2 regions of the Corynebacterium sp. CMW7794 genome follow, and region 2 is predicted to be linked to the other one. Evidence: predicted binding sites of a transcription regulator. Region 2 holds the regulator's gene; the other holds the start of a gene.
The links. Region 2 encodes LexA, which represses DNA repair genes until DNA is damaged. Its sites were predicted from a motif close to CGAACANNTGTTCG; they were not measured.
Positions count from the first base shown of each region.

Region 1: the regulator LexA is predicted to act here: its motif matches at 1,136-1,149, upstream of HMPREF3227_RS07755 (SAV_6107 family HEPN domain-containing protein).

Region 1 covers NZ_KQ961742.1:4,335-7,744, reverse strand. The annotation lists gene HMPREF3227_RS07765 (polyprenyl synthetase family protein) at 1-294, opposite strand, end outside; gene HMPREF3227_RS07760 (GNAT family N-acetyltransferase) at 341-961, opposite strand; gene HMPREF3227_RS07755 (SAV_6107 family HEPN domain-containing protein) at 1,254-1,682, shown strand; gene HMPREF3227_RS07750 (DUF3040 domain-containing protein) at 1,888-2,280, shown strand; gene mraZ (division/cell wall cluster transcriptional repressor MraZ) at 2,818-3,252, shown strand.
Region 2 covers NZ_KQ961717.1:26,387-29,796, forward strand. The annotation lists gene ptsP (phosphoenolpyruvate--protein phosphotransferase) at 1-375, shown strand, start outside; gene HMPREF3227_RS02955 (DeoR/GlpR family DNA-binding transcription regulator) at 556-1,341, opposite strand; gene lexA (transcriptional repressor LexA) at 1,716-2,417, opposite strand; gene HMPREF3227_RS13195 (hypothetical protein) at 2,973-3,173, shown strand; gene nrdR (transcriptional regulator NrdR) at 3,371-3,410, shown strand, end outside.

The DNA of each region.
Region 1 (3,410 bases), on a different contig from region 2:
GCGCAGCATGGCGGCAGGATCCTCCTCGGCCTTGTCGAGGCCGCCCGCGCCGACAAAGCCAGCCCAGGCGTAGAGCGGGCGAATGCGCTTGCCGCCGTCGAGCACGAAAGACTCGAGGAAGGAGACGGCGTCGACGACCGGCTGGCCGATGGCCGCGATGTCGCTACGGCGACTGGTTAAGAAGGCATCGAGCGCGCCGCGGACGTCATCCGGGACCGATTCGAAAGACGGCGTGGCCGTGCCGCGGCCTGCGCCGTGCGGGGAAGCTGGAGTGGCATGTGCTGCGTTATTCACAGTGAACACCCTACCGTGTGGCCAAGGCCGAATTGGCGATAGTGGCCTAGCGGGCGGGCGCGTCCGGTTCGGGGCCGTCTGTGTTGGTCCCGGGGTAGGTCTCGGGCGCTCCCTCGAGCGGGAGCCGGGCAGCGAGGATGGCAAAGGGACGGTCGTCGCCGGGGTAGTGGAAGTTGCGCATGACGTCGTAGAAACCGGCGGCACGGTAGAGCCCGAACGCGCGGTTGGCCTCATCCGGAACCTCGGGCGTGGACAGCAGCGCGTAGCGTGCGGAGACGTCGCGGACGAGTTCATTGAGCATCGTGCGGCCTAATCCTTGACCTTGAGCAGCGGGAAGCACATGGATCTCGGCGACCTCGAAGTAGTGGCGCACGAGGTCCCAATCGTCGTCCGTGAGATCACGCTGGCTTTGCAGCCCCATGCGCAACTGGCGGTCCCACCACGTGCTCGAGTTGCCGAGGAAGCCGTAGGCGAGGCCTACGATAGCGTCCTCGTCTTCTGCGATGACGGCGGTAAAGCCGGGCTGGATGCAGTCGCGCCGCCACGCATCGATGCGATAGGGCATGACGGAGTCGGGGTAGCCCATGGCCTCGACATGGATATTGACGAGTACGGGCACGTATAACGCGAATTCCGTGGCACGCAGACGGCGGATGGTAAAGGTCACGTCTCTATGGAATCAAACTTCCCGCGACGGAGTGAACAAGGGGTGCGGCGGTTCGTCCGCACGGTCGCTGCCGCGGCGGTGTCGCGAGTCCCCAGAATTTCGAACATCGGCGAGCCTAATTCGAAATTGGCCATTGGAAACCCTTGATCCATTCGAACATGTGCACTAAAATGTGGAGTAGATGTTCGGACGGTTCGTAGAGTGTGCGTCATACAAGCCCGGATGGTTCGAATGTGGAGAACCGAATAATCAGAAATATCCACGGCGCGTAAGAAAGAGAGGAAGTCGTATCATGGCACAGATCATCTCCGCCGCTACGAGGTTTGCGGATGCTGGAAAGGCTGGTAAGCGTGTGCGCTTCCTGGCCCAGGGCTATGACTTGCTTGACCGTGCCCGTGTCGAGGCTTCCGCCGGAAAGTACGAGGAGGCGCTCGAATTCGTCTATCAGGCGGCACTGCGTACCGCTGGCGCGTGGGTTGCAAGTTCGCGCGTGGCCAAGCGCAAGCGTCTGCCGTCGAGCGCGTGGGAGCGTCTGGCGCTCGTGGGCGAGGATGCTCAGGAGTGGGCGGACAAGCTGAAGGCCTACTCGCGCACACGCTCGCGCGTCATCTCGGGTCTCGATGACTCGGTGGAGCCGGAGGTCGTGCTGGAGCTTATGGCTCTGGTGGGCGAGTTCCTCGCCGTGGTGGATGGAAACGACGCGCTGCCGTTCGCAGCCTAAGGTTGTGTTGCCTGCTGCACGCTCTGTTGAGTTGCGTGGCGGGCGGTCGGGTGCACGTATTATTGCGGTGCCTGACGCTCCATCCTGTGGCGTGGGTGTGAGCTGCTAAACGGAAATGGGGTTTCGGGAACTAACCCGATACTCTGGACGTTGGACTAGGTAGAAACCCACTTTTGGCCCCTAATTTGATCCGCAGGAGGAAGCTGTGTCTCTGTCTGAACAGGAAATGCGCACACTTCGTGAAATCGAGCAGTCGTTGATGGCTGATGATCCAAAGTTTAGTGCTGCAGTCACGGAGGCCTCCGCTACCGAAGGGGCGACGGGCCACGTCACGTTGCGTGGCGTCGCGCTCGTCGTAGTGGGCCTTGTTCTTCTTGTTGGCGGTGTGGCGCTGGCGCAGATGTCGTTGTGGTTCGTCGCGCTGTCTATCGTTGGCTTCCTCGTCATGTTCGGTGCGGGTGTGTGGATGCTCCGCGGCGACGCGAACGTGAGCTCGGTGGCAAAGACCTCGGCGCGCGGCGCATGGCAGAAGGCGCCAAAGCGGAATCCTCAGTCTGGCGGCATGGAAGATAAGTTCCGCAGCCGCTTCGAGCGCTAGTTCCCGCTTCTGGACTTTTCGCCCGGCCCCATCACTTCTGGTGAGGGGCCGGGATTTTTTATGCCGTTTTGTGGTCGGGGCAGGGGGCGGAGGCCACGACGCCCCACTTTCACCCACTGCGCCCCCTGGTGACCACCATTCCCCACTTTGCCCCACCTAGGCCCGTGCACGGCGGAAACTCTATGTGGCGGTGCGCTGTAGAGACGTCGGCGCTGTAGTGAGAGAACAGGAAAGGCGCAGGTGGAGTGGGGGACGGGTGGTATCGGGAAGCTAGTGGGCAAGGTGGTGTGCATGGGGCGTGGGGGAGAGAAGTGGGGGCGATGTGGGTGGGGCACGGGAATTTGCCCCACCGAAAAATTTGCCGTCTGCCTGGGGTTTTTATAATTACAACGATGAGACACGGGGCTTGCGGTGTTGATGGTGGGGGAAAGTGGGGTAGAGTGGGGCGCAGCGGTGGAACGGAGGGTCGCACACACGGCCTGAAGGACCATCACGAGAGGAACCGGAGTTCTCGAGAATTAGGAAGGTGGGCCCGGGATGTTTCTGGGAACCTACACTCCGAAGCTCGATGACAAAGGGCGGCTCACGCTCCCGGCGAAGTTCCGCGAGGACTTGGCTGGCGGGCTCATGGTGACGAAGGGGCAGGATCACTCTTTGGCGGTCTATCCGCGGGAAGAGTTCGCACAGCGGGCTCGGAAGGCGGCAGCTGTTTCGCGCACCAACCCGGAGGCACGTGCCTTCATTCGTAATCTCGCTGCGAGTGCGGATGAACAGCGTCCCGATGGAAACGGTCGCATCACCCTTTCGGCGGCACATCGCGACTATGCAGGCCTGACCAAGGAATGCGTCGTGATTGGCTCCGTGGATTTCCTTGAGATCTGGGACGCAGCCAAGTGGGCTGAGTATCAGGCCGCAACTGAAGATGCCTACTCGGCAGGCGACGCGGACGATGTCCTTGCTGGCTTGTTGTAAGGCGGATTGCAGAACTTCACAGTGCGTGTAAGGACTCTGCCCGAGGTGGATGCTCTGGTGTACTTCCCCGATATCAGAAACCTGCCTCGGACAGGGCTCTATACGCACTTTCTTTATAACGTCTACAGCTTAAAAATTTCACACAATCTTTTAAGCGG
Region 2 (3,410 bases):
GTGTCCATCGGTACCAATGACCTCACGCAGTACACCATGGCTGCGGACCGTCTGTCCCCACAGCTGGCCTACCTCACCGACCCGTGGCAACCGGCCGTGCTGCGTCTTATCCAACACACCTGTGTTGTCGGCCGCGACAACAACGTGGCCGTGGGCGTCTGTGGCGAGGCCGCCGCTGATCCGATGCTCGCCGGCGTGCTCGTCGGATTGGGCGTGAACTCCCTGTCCTGCGCCGCCACCGCCGTCGCCGGCGTGGGCGCTCAGCTCTCGGAGCTCACCCTGGAGCAGTGCCAGAAGATCGCCGACATCGCCGTCAACTCCGTTGGCGCTTCTGAGGCCCGCGAGGCTGTCCGCGAGTACATCGCGAACATCTAAGCGACTTCTGCAGCCGCTGCCGCCCGTGCCCCGTGCATGGGCGGCTTTGTCGTCTTGGCCAACTCGTGTGTCTCGCCACGTGTCGGTCGACCGGAACATGGTTGGAGATACCGAAACGCCCCATTGGCTCATTGTGTGAACCGATGGGGCGTTGTGCAGTGGAGCGTTGGAAAGTCTGGTTTACTTGTCCTCTACGACAATGACCTCAACCTCGCGGTCGCGCAGTTGGTCGATGAAGGACTGCGGTGCGCCGGAATCCGTGATGACCACATCAAGGTCAGCGATTGACGCGAAGCTCACGAGGTAGTCATTGCCCAGTTTCGTGGAGTCGCAGAGCACGACAACCTTCTGTGCGTGGGTAACGAAAGCGGACTTCATTGCAGCCTCTTGGGAGTCTGCCGTGGACAGTCCGTGGTCGAGGGTAAGCGCGTTCGTACCGATGAAGGCGACGTCAGCGCGCATGAGTGCCATGGTGCGCAGCGCCGTATCGCCGACCACCGCCTGCGTGATGGCGCGGACCGTGCCGCCCAGCAGCTGGACCTCGGAGAGACCATTGCTGGCCAGAGAGAGCGCAATGGGAAGGCTATTGGAAACGATGGACCAGCTGTGCGCGTTAGGCTGAACCGAGATGAGGTCAGCGAGAGCGTTGATAGTGGTACCAGCGTCGAGAAAGATGGAGCCGCCCGGCTGTGGGAGGTAGTCCACCGCGGCGCGTGCGATGGCCGACTTGGCGGTTGACGCGGAGCGTGAGCGTGCGTCGAGGGTAAACTCCGCGGTCTGGAAAGACTGGGAAGCAACAGCGCCGCCGTGGACGCGGTGGACGACGCCATCGCGGTCGAGCACCGCTAAGTCGCGTCGAATGGTCTCCGCGGTGACATCGAATCTCTCGGAAAGTTCGGTGACGTTGACGCGCCCTTCGACGGCGGTCAACGAAGCAATCTGGCGGCGGCGCTCCTCAGCGTACATGGCGGCATCACTTCTTTTACTCGGGGACAATTCCGGTCAACGCGTGGTGCGGCGAACAGGACCAGTGCTGCGCAGGCCTCGGTAAGGGAGCCGGGAGCTGGTGCGTCGCGGCGCACTGCATTGCTGCGGTCGCGTTGCCGTATGAAGATATAAGACCATTGTCCCAAAACACGCGTAAAACAAAGGCGTTCGGATCTAATCTCACATTGAGGTGTGCGCCACATCGCCCCTAAAAATTGTTCTACATGGGATTTCGGCTGTGTGCGGACTTCAATCTGTGATGAGTGTCCATGCAGGTATCGCCCCAATTAAGGGGTAAAAAATACCAGAAAAGGGTGGGTAATCCCACCCTTGACTCGTAAAAGGTTATCCGATTAAATCTTGCGGAAAACGGACACGACCTTGCCCATAATGGTGGCATGAGTGCCGTCGATGGGGTCGAAGTCATCATTGTGCGGCAATAGCCACACGCCGGTGGAGTCACGGTGAAATTCCTTGACCGTTGCTTCATCGCCACCCAACAATGCTGCGACAAAGTCGCCTTCCTCGGCGGTGGACTGCGAGTGAACGATGACCCAGTCGCCGTCGAGGATGCCCGCATCCTTCATGGACTCGCCGACGACCTGGAGCATGTACAGATCCCCGGAGCCGACAATCTCGTCCGGCATGGGGAAGTAAGTGTCCACGTTTTCCTCTGCTGTGATGGGGGCGCCTGCGGCAATGCGGCCGACGACCGGCACGTAGCTCACTCCCGAGGCCTCCGGCGGAACCGGCTGTGCGTCCGCAGACTTCGGTGCAGGGCCCGGCTTCTTCTTCTGATCGTGGAGGTGGCGAACGTCCACCGCGCGCGGCTTGTTAGGGTCACGGCGCAAGAACCCCTTTTCCTCCAGCTGCTTGAGCTGGTAGGCCACGGACGAGGTGGACTGCAGTCCGGTAGCGTCACCAATCTCGCGAATGCTTGGCGGATAACCGCGCAGCAGGACTGCGTCGCTGATGACTTCGAGAATGCGACGCTGGCGCTCGCTCAGCGCGGAAACGTCAGGCTTGCCGGTATTTTTTGCTGACTTGCGGGGCATGGGGTCAAGGCTCCTTTGGGTGGGGCGAAAAGTCGTGTGGTCGGTGGACGGGACGAACGTGCGGATACGGACTGGGCGTATTTGCACGAACCGGGAGATGGCTGGGCGAGGAATATGATCCGCCGTGATGCTACCTCCGAGTCGTGCCAGAGACGTGCGACTGCCATGAAATGGCTTCCCCTCTATTTGTAGCACGCTAAGCACGGATGTTCGAGAAATTTGTACGATTTGTGGACAAATTTTCGAAACCTTGCTATAAATCGAACATAGCAACTAATTCGAACATAACAGCGACCAACTTTCGAACATGTTCTTACCGCTTCGTATGATGGCCGCACACGACGAAAGGACTCTCTCATGGCTATCGCATTGAACACTAGTCGCTTCGCAGCTCGTACCTCGTCTTTGGTTGACAATCACTCCGCCGCAGTCGTGCCGCCGGCGGCCGTGTGGGATGTCCCGGCGGGGCATCGCACTCCACGTCGAACCGGCGCCTACGGTGGGAGCGTTCGAACGCTAGATATCGAACGCCGGAGCGGTCATGGACCAGCATCCGTGCGTCCTCGCAATGCTCGTGTTGATGTTTCGAACACGGAGGAGAGGGAATCGTTGCGCGGCGGCGCAGTGCTCGGTGCCGTGTTTGGAGCAGCGCTCTTCTTCACCATCGTCTTCGGCGGCGGCGCCGCGGAAGAGACCATGACTGGTGCGGATATGGCGCCGCAGGCAGAAGTGGCCGCTGTCAACGGTGCCCGCTAGGTCGCTTGGTCACGCGGGCGGTAGGGAAAGCTTCGCTTGGGGACGTCACGGCGCGGCATGCCGGGGACGTTCGCAAGCGAGACATAAGTAAATAGGGCCCGCGAGGGCAGGGCGCTACACTGGGACATCGAATCCGTACCGCACCCATGGCCGCACAAGTGGCCGTGGTCGCTGCGGCACCGTGGAGAGGAGTCCCAGTGTATTGCCCGTTTTGCCACAATGAACAGTCGCGCGTCA